Regions from separate parts of the Stutzerimonas sp. KH-1 genome, predicted to be linked through region 1. Evidence: predicted binding sites of a transcription regulator. Region 1 holds the regulator's gene; the other holds the start of a gene.
The links. The regulator FliA, encoded in region 1, starts transcription of late flagellar genes. The targets are predictions, from matches to a motif close to CTAAAGTTTNNNNNNNNNNNGCCGNTAA.

Region 1 (4,094 bases):
CCCAGCAAGATATAGGCGTGTGAACATGGGTATGCATCCCGTACAGGTGATTGCGGTGACCGGCGGCAAGGGTGGCGTCGGCAAGACCAACGTGTCGGTCAATCTGGCGCTGGCGCTGGCCGATCTCGGCCGGCGTGTGGTGTTGCTCGACGCCGATCTGGGTCTGGCCAACGTCGACGTCCTGCTTGGCCTGACCAGCAAGCGAACCCTGGCCGATGTGATCGCCGGTGAGTGCGATCTGCGCGATGTGCTGATTCAGGGCCCCGGCGGCATCCGTATCGTGCCCGCGGCATCCGGGACGCAGAGCATGGTGCAGCTGTCGTCCCTGCAGCATGCCGGTCTGATCCAGGCATTCAGTGAACTGGGCGATGAACTGGACGTGCTGATCATCGATACCGCGGCCGGTATTGGTGATTCGGTGGTCAGCTTCGTGCGTGCCGCGCAGGAAGTGCTGCTGGTCGTGACAGATGAACCCACGTCCATCACCGATGCCTATGCTCTGATCAAGTTGCTCAACCGTGACTACGGCATCAGTCGTTTCCGGGTGTTGGCCAACATGGCGCATGCGCCCCAGGAAGGTCGCAACCTGTTCGCCAAACTGACCAAGGTCACCGAGCGTTTTCTCGATGTGGCGCTGCAGTATGTCGGCGCCGTGCCCTACGACGAGGCCGTACGCAAAGCGGTACAAAAGCAGCGTGCCGTCTATGAAGCCTATCCGCGCTCCAAATGCGCGCTGGCCTTCAAGGCCATTGCGCAGAAGATCGATACCTGGCCGTTGCCCGCTACCCCGCGCGGCCATCTCGAGTTCTTCGTCGAGCGCCTCATCAGTCCCGCTTCAGAAAGCCACGAATGACAGGTGCCGGATCCGCTATGTATTACAGCAAGGCTCAGGCAAAGGATGCTCAATATCGCCTGATCGATCAGTACGCGCCGTTGGTCAAGCGTATCGCTTACCACCTTCTGGCGCGTCTGCCTGCGAGCGTGCAGGTGGACGACCTGATCCAGGCTGGAATGATCGGACTGCTGGAAGCAGCGAAGAAATACGACGCCGGCAAGGGCGCCAGTTTCGAAACCTACGCCGGCATCCGCATCCGCGGCACCATGCTCGACGAGGTGCGCAAGGGCGACTGGGCGCCACGCTCGGTGCATCGCAACTCGCGCATGGTCAGCGAGGCGATCCGCGCCATTGAAGCGAAAACCGGTCGTGACGCTAAAGATCATGAAGTTGCGGCCGAACTTAAGCTTAGTCTCGATGAGTATTACAGCATCCTCGGCGATACCCTCGGCAGCCGACTGTTCAGCTTCGACGACCTGCTGCAGGAAGGCGAGCATGGCGAGCTGCAGGAGGATGCCGGCAGCACGCACCCCGAGCCTTTCCGCGATCTGGAGGACGAACGTTTCCAGTTGGCGCTGGCAGAAGCCATCGCCAACCTGCCGGAGCGCGAGAAGCTGGTGCTGTCGTTGTATTACGACGAAGAGCTGAACTTGAAGGAAATCGGTCAGGTGCTGGGAGTCAGCGAGTCGCGTGTGAGCCAGTTGCATAGCCAGTGTGCGGCGCGCCTGCGTGCGCGCCTCGGTGAATGGCGCGCCAATTGACGATTGTTTGCGGTATGACGTGCTCGGTTTGCTGAGGCATTTTGGGACTTACGGAGGTCGACTTGGACAAGAACATGAAAATCCTCATCGTCGATGACTTCTCGACGATGAGACGAATCATCAAGAACCTCTTGCGTGACCTGGGGTTCACCAACACCGCCGAAGCGGACGATGGCACCACCGCGCTGCCGATGCTCAAGAGCGGCAGCTTCGACTTTCTCGTCACCGACTGGAACATGCCGGGCATGAGCGGTATCGATCTGCTGCGCACCGTGCGTGCCGACGAGCGCCTCAAGCACCTTCCGGTGCTGATGGTCACTGCCGAAGCCAAGCGCGACCAGATCATCGAGGCGGCACAGGCCGGCGTAAACGGCTATGTGGTCAAGCCTTTCACTGCCCAGGTGCTCAAGGAGAAGATCGAGAAGATCTTCGAGCGCGTCAACGGCTGAAGCAGCAACGCCGCGAGGGCACTATGACGCAAGCAGATCAGAGCCTGGCAGAGTTCGAAGCGACTCTGAAGGCCAACGCCCCAAAGTTGATTGAAAGCCTGCAGCAGGGCCGCTTCGATGAAGCGACGCAGATGTTCAATGAACTCAGCCAGGCGCGTAATCACAGCCTCTATCAGGAAGTCGGCAAGCTCACCCGCGAGCTGCACAACGCCATCGTCAAACTCGAGATGGATACCTGTGCCACCGGCGGCGATCCGTCACCGATCACCGACGCGACCGATCGCCTGTCCTATGTGGTGGAGATGACCGAGAAGGCCGCCAACCGCACCATGGATCTGGTGGAGGAATCGGCGCCGCTGGTCAACTACGTTAGCTACGAGGCCCAGAGCCTGACGGCTGACTGGCAGCGATTCATGCGCCGCGAAATGGATGCTGAACAGTTCCGTGGGCTGGTCAAGCGCATCGACCAGTACCTCAAGCGCAGCATGAACGATGGCAGCCAGCTTTCGCAGAACCTCAGCGAAATCATGCTGGCCCAAGATTTCCAGGACCTGACCGGCCAGGTCATCAAGCGTGTCACCCGACTGATCACCGAGCTTGAAAGCAATCTGCTCAATCTCGTCCTGATGGCGGGGCAGGTCGACCGCGTGGCTGGCATCCAGCACGACCGCGATGCCATGCGCGCCGAGCAAGAGAAGAAAAAACAAGAAAAATCGCCTTCCAATGGTGAAGGTCCGCAGATGCATGCCGATATGCGTGAAGACGTCGTTTCCGGCCAGGACGATGTCGATGATCTGCTTTCAAGCCTGGGCTTTTAGGGGAAGTGAATATGAGCTTCGACGCCGATGAAGAAATTCTCCAGGACTTCCTGGTAGAGGCCGGCGAGATTCTCGAATTATTGTCCGAGCAACTCGTGGAGCTGGAAAGCAGCCCCGATGACATGGCGTTGCTCAATGCGATTTTTCGCGGGTTCCATACGGTCAAGGGCGGTGCGGGCTTTCTCCAGCTTCATGAGTTGGTGGAATGCTGCCACATTGCCGAAAACGTCTTCGACATCCTGCGCAAGGGTGAGCGTCGAGTCGATTCCGAACTGATGGACGTCGTTCTGCAGGCGCTCGACGCCGTGAACGCGATGTTCAGCCAGGTCCGTGAACGCGTCGAACCTACTCCTGCCTCGCCGGAACTGCTGGCCGCATTGGCCCGTCTGGCCGAGCCTGCATCCGACGACGAAGCACCTGCCGCCGCAGCGCCCCAGGCGATCGCCGAGCCTGTGAGCGAAGGCGCCGACAGCGATTTCGAGCAGCTACTGGACGCGATCGAACCGCCCGTTGTCGAGCCGCTGGCATCCGCCGATACAGGCACCGTGGCTGACGAAATCACCGATGATGAGTTCGAGTCATTGCTCGATCAGCTGCATGGCAAGGGCAAGTTCGAGCCGGGAACCACCGCAGCGACCACGCCGGCGGCTGCCGCAACAGCCAGTAGTGGGGCAGGCGCAAGCGACGAGATCACCGATGACGAGTTCGAAGCACTGCTCGATCAGCTGCACGGCAAGGGCAAGTTCGAGCCGGCAACCACCGCAGCGACCACGCCGGCGGCTGCCGAGCCTGCAACGGCCAGTAGTGGGGCAGGCGCAAGCGACGAGATCACCGATGACGAGTTCGAAGCGTTGCTCGATCAGCTGCATGGCAAAGGCAAGTTCGAACCCCCAGTCGTCAGCGCCAGCCCGGCCGGTGTCAGCGAATCCGCCGCTGCTGCATCGGTAGAAAAGGCGCCGACCAAACCGACTCCCGCGAAGGCTGAGCCGGCTCGTCCGGCTGCTGCCAAACCAGCGGCTGCCGCAGCGAGCAAGCCCGCCGCGCCAGCCGCGGCCGAGAAGGCTCCGGCTGAGGCCGAGACCACGGTGCGCGTCGATACCGCGCGGCTGGACGAGATCATGAACATGGTCGGCGAGCTGGTGCTGGTGCGTAACCGTCTGGTGCGCCTGGGCTCCAATAGCGGCGACGAGGCAATGGCCAAGGCCGTTTCCAACCTCGATGTGGTCACCGC
Region 2 (4,094 bases), 480 kb from region 1:
TCTTCAGCCAGCAGCGGCAAGCTCAGGGTAAGACCGGCGGCAAGCGCCAGGGCGGACACGGCAGTTCTCACGTGCGACTCCTCGTTTGGTACGGATCGGGACAAAGCTCCGTACATAGGAATGCATTCGTGCTGCCGGGTTCGCGGCCGGAGTGCGACAACACATGTCCCGACCGCGTCCGACGAGCCGCTTCAGAGACGGAAGCGCCCGACCAGCTGGTTGAGCTGGGTGGCCAGGCGCGCCAGCTCGTCGCTGGCCACCGAGGTCTGCTGCGCGCCGGTGGCGCTCTGTTCAGAGATGTCACGGATGGCCACCAGGTTGCGGTCCACCTCGCGCGCGACCTGCGCCTGTTCCTCGGCGGCACTGGCGATCACCAGGTTCATCTCGTTGATCTGCCCGACCCGCTCGGCGATCAGCCCCAGCGCGTGGTCGGCCTCACCCGCCATACGCTGGCTGCGCGCGGCAAACTCGCTGCTCTGCTGCATGTCGCGCACCGACTCCTCAGTGGCACCCTGAATGGCGCCGATCATGCGTTCGATCTCCTGGGTCGAGCTCTGCGTGCGCTGCGCCAGATTTCGAACCTCGTCGGCGACCACCGCGAAACCACGCCCGGCCTCGCCGGCCCGCGCCGCTTCGATGGCAGCGTTGAGCGCGAGCAGGTTGGTCTGGTCGGCGATCGCACGAATCACATCCACCACCTGCCCGATGCTCGCCGCCTCTTCGGCCAGATGGGTCACGGTCGCTGCGGTCTGCTGCAGCTTGTCGCTCAACTGGTCGATGGTCTGGCGCGTGGCGGTGACCTGCCGGCGTCCGTCGTCGGCGACTGACTCGGCATCGCGCGAGGCATCGGAGGTGCGGTTGGCGTTGCCGGCCACTTCGTCGACCGCCGCGGACATCTCGGTGACCGCGGTGGCAGCCATCTGCACTTCCTCGTTCTGCTGATGGATGCCCTGAGCGGTGTGCTGGGTGACCGCGTGCAGCTCCTCGGCGGCTGATGCCAGTTGGGTCGCCGAGCCCTGGATGTCCTGCAGCGTATCGCGCAGGGTCTGCTGCATCTGGCGGATCGACCGCTGCACCTCGGTGATTTCGTCACGCCCGCGGCACTCGATGGCGCGGCTCAGATCGCCCGCGGCCACCGAGGCCGCCGCCTGCTTCAGCTCATCCAGCGGCCGGCTGATGCTGCGCAGCATGACGGTGGCGAACAGGCCGCCGCCCACCAGCAGCGCCAGCAATAGGCCAATGTTCAACAGGCGGTTGCGCTGATAGAGCGCCTGCGCCTGTTCGTACTCGACCTTGGCCTCGCCCAGCTGCAGCTCGATCAGCTGGGTGAAGCCTTCGGATATGGGATCGACCAGCGGATACAGATCGTTGATGACGAACGCCGCCAGACGCTTCTCGCTGTGCCGATCCAGCGTGCGCTCGAGGGCGTCGAACGGTTCGTCGGCGGCTTTCATCAGGGTCTCGATACGCGATGCCAGCTGGCGCTCGGCATCGATCAAACGCGTGTTCAGGTACGCGCTCCAGAGACGGTTGATCTCGGCGCGGGCGTTGCGCACCTCGTCGCGCGCCTGGCCATAGCTGAGCATGCCGCTGCGAGTCTTGTGCGTGGTATCGACGATCTTCACCGCGTACAGGTCGGCGATCAGCTTGAGGTCACGCAGCGGCACGACGCGGTCCAGGTACACGGTGTTGAGGCCGGCGACGCTGCGCTGCTGGGCATTGAGGCCGGTCAGGCCGATCACCAGGCAGGCCGCAAGCATGGCCCCGACCAGAATCAGCAGGCGGGCTCGGATTGTCAGTTGCTGCATCATTCGTTCTTTTCCATATGGCGTGCCGTCCGATGGATCGGCAATTGGCAAAGGCATGAGGTTCGAATCGGCAGGCCAGACGACAGGCCGTGCCGCATGGTCCTGTTGCAGGACGCGTATCCAAGAGACGGAGCAGATGCGTGGCGAATTGTTGTTGAGCCCCCGCAGGTGCCGGCGGCCATCAAGGCCATATGCCAGCAAGCGAACTGCTATCGGCCGAGGACTTCCCGGCTTTAGCGAAAAGATCGTCGCAATAGGCATGCCAGAGCGGCCGGCGTGTCACGACAAGCGGAACTTTCGCGCCCGTGGTCGGCCGCCTCAGTCTTTTCCCAAATCGCCGTGGCATCAGCAGGACAGAAGTCCGCGCGACCGCACCGCCAGCCAATCAGCAGGCGCATGCGACTAATGGCGCAGCGCAGACTGTGCGCTGCCACACATCGTCCGGATGAGCAGGTGATACCTTCGCGCCCGACATTTTTCCAGCAAGGGATCTTTCGTGAAAACGCTCATCCGGACCGCCGCCCTGGCGCTGACCACTCTCGCCACCGGCCATGTGCTGGCCGACGCACAGCCGTCGCGCAACCTGGCCGAAGCGGTGAAGAATTTCTCCGACTACAACTCGCGCCTCGAACAGGCTCTGGCGCAGGGCCAGACGCCGGAAAACATGGCGCACATCCACGAGCTGACCTACACGTTGAAAGCGGCCCTGGAAAAGATCGTCGAGGAAATGGATGGCCTGAACGACACGCTGGAAGAGATCCACATCGCCTCGGAAGCCGAGAATGCCGACGACCTGAAGAGCTACGGCGCCGACTACCTGAAGACCGCGCGGACGGTGATCAAGTAACCGAGCTCGTCCCGCCGCCCGATCAGCGCTCGACCGGCACGATATCGAAGCCGATGCGGTTGTCGCTGATGACGCGGTACTCCAGCACCTGCCCCGCCTGCACCTGCGCCAGCTTCTCGCGGCGCAGGCTGAGCTTGCCGCACAGGGTGTCATCCAGCGGATCGGTGCCGATGCTGACGATCCGCGCACCGGCCGGCACCTGGAAGCGCACCACCTCACCGACATGAATGCGCGCCGCCAGCTGGCGATCGATCAGCACGGCGATGTAGCAACCGCCACCACGCAGGCCGAAGTCCCGCGTCACCACCACCTCGCCGGCGTTGTCCAGCGGCTGCTGGTAGGCCAGCACCCGCTCGGCCGGCACCGGCTCGATATCCTCGGCGTCGGGCTGCCAGGACGAGCAGCCGGCCAGCGAAAGCAGTGCGATGAAGACAAGCAACGGGCGCATGTGAACTCCTTGTTCGGAAGACGAAGCGGCGAGCCGGACGATCGAGCATGCCAGAGCGGCGGATGATTGCTAGAGTCAGACCCCAGTTTCGTATCGATGACGGCAGGCGCAACGTGAATAACCCGGACGACGACCAACCCCGCTTCTGGCGCGACCCGGCCCTGCCGTTCCTCGAAGCGCGTGCCGTCGCCGACGGGCGCAAGGTCTGCTATGCGCCGCACTGTCACGAGACGTTCTCCATCGGCGCGATCACCGCCGGTGCCAGCACCTACTTCAACGGCGACGCCCGTGAACGGGTCGCCCACGGCACCCTTGTCTTGATCAACCCGCAGACCGTACATGCCTGCAACCCCATCGACGGCCAGCCCTGGTCGTACCTGATGTTCTACGTCGACAGCCGCTGGCTGGGCGCGCTGCAACAGGAGCTGGGGGCGAGCCCCGACGGGACGTTCGTGCCGTACGGCCCCATCCAGAGCACCGACCCACTGCTTTTCAGCGCGCTGAGGCAACTTCACGCCACCTTGCTCGATCCGCGCGCCGACACATTGCACAAGCAAAGTGCAGCGGTCGAATACTTCACCCTGCTGCAGCAGACCCTGGCTCCGTCTGTCGCCGGGCGCGGCATAGAGCCGATCGAGCAGCTGCAACGGGCGGCCGACTACATCGCCGAGCACTGCACCCGCGCGTTGCGGCTGGAAGACATCTGCCAGGCCGCCGGGCTGTCGCCTTCCTACCTGATTCGTACCTTCCGCCAGCACTACGGCATGACACCGCATGCCTACCTGCTCAACCGTCGAATCCAGCGCAGCCAGCACTGGCTACGCCAGGGCCGTGACCTGGCCGAAGTGGCGCTGGCCGCCGGTTTCGCCGATCAGGCGCATTTCCAGCGCACCTTCAAGCGCCAGCTCGCGGCAACCCCCGGCCAATACCGCGACCGCCCGGCGTCATCGGCGCGCCGCTAGCCGACCATGAGATACAGCGCGCTGCCGAC

Region 2: ACX1DW_RS00960 (methyl-accepting chemotaxis protein) is a predicted target of FliA. The motif match lies at 2,018-2,045, and genes of this name have one in related genera.

Annotation. Positions count from the first base shown of each region.
Region 1 is NZ_CM137011.1:678,915-683,008, forward strand. Features, by position in the region: gene fleN (flagellar synthesis regulator FleN) at 26-853, shown strand; gene fliA (RNA polymerase sigma factor FliA) at 871-1,596, shown strand; gene ACX1DW_RS03385 (chemotaxis response regulator CheY) at 1,671-2,045, shown strand; gene ACX1DW_RS03390 (protein phosphatase CheZ) at 2,069-2,863, shown strand; gene ACX1DW_RS03395 (chemotaxis protein CheA) at 2,875-4,094, shown strand, end outside.
Region 2 is NZ_CM137011.1:196,262-200,355, reverse strand. Features, by position in the region: gene ACX1DW_RS00965 (alpha/beta fold hydrolase) at 1-71, opposite strand, end outside; gene ACX1DW_RS00960 (methyl-accepting chemotaxis protein) at 192-1,811, opposite strand; gene ACX1DW_RS00955 (DUF6746 family protein) at 2,305-2,655, shown strand; gene ACX1DW_RS00950 (3-isopropylmalate dehydratase) at 2,678-3,103, opposite strand; gene ACX1DW_RS00945 (AraC family transcriptional regulator) at 3,217-4,065, shown strand; gene ACX1DW_RS00940 (LysE family translocator) at 4,062-4,094, opposite strand, start outside.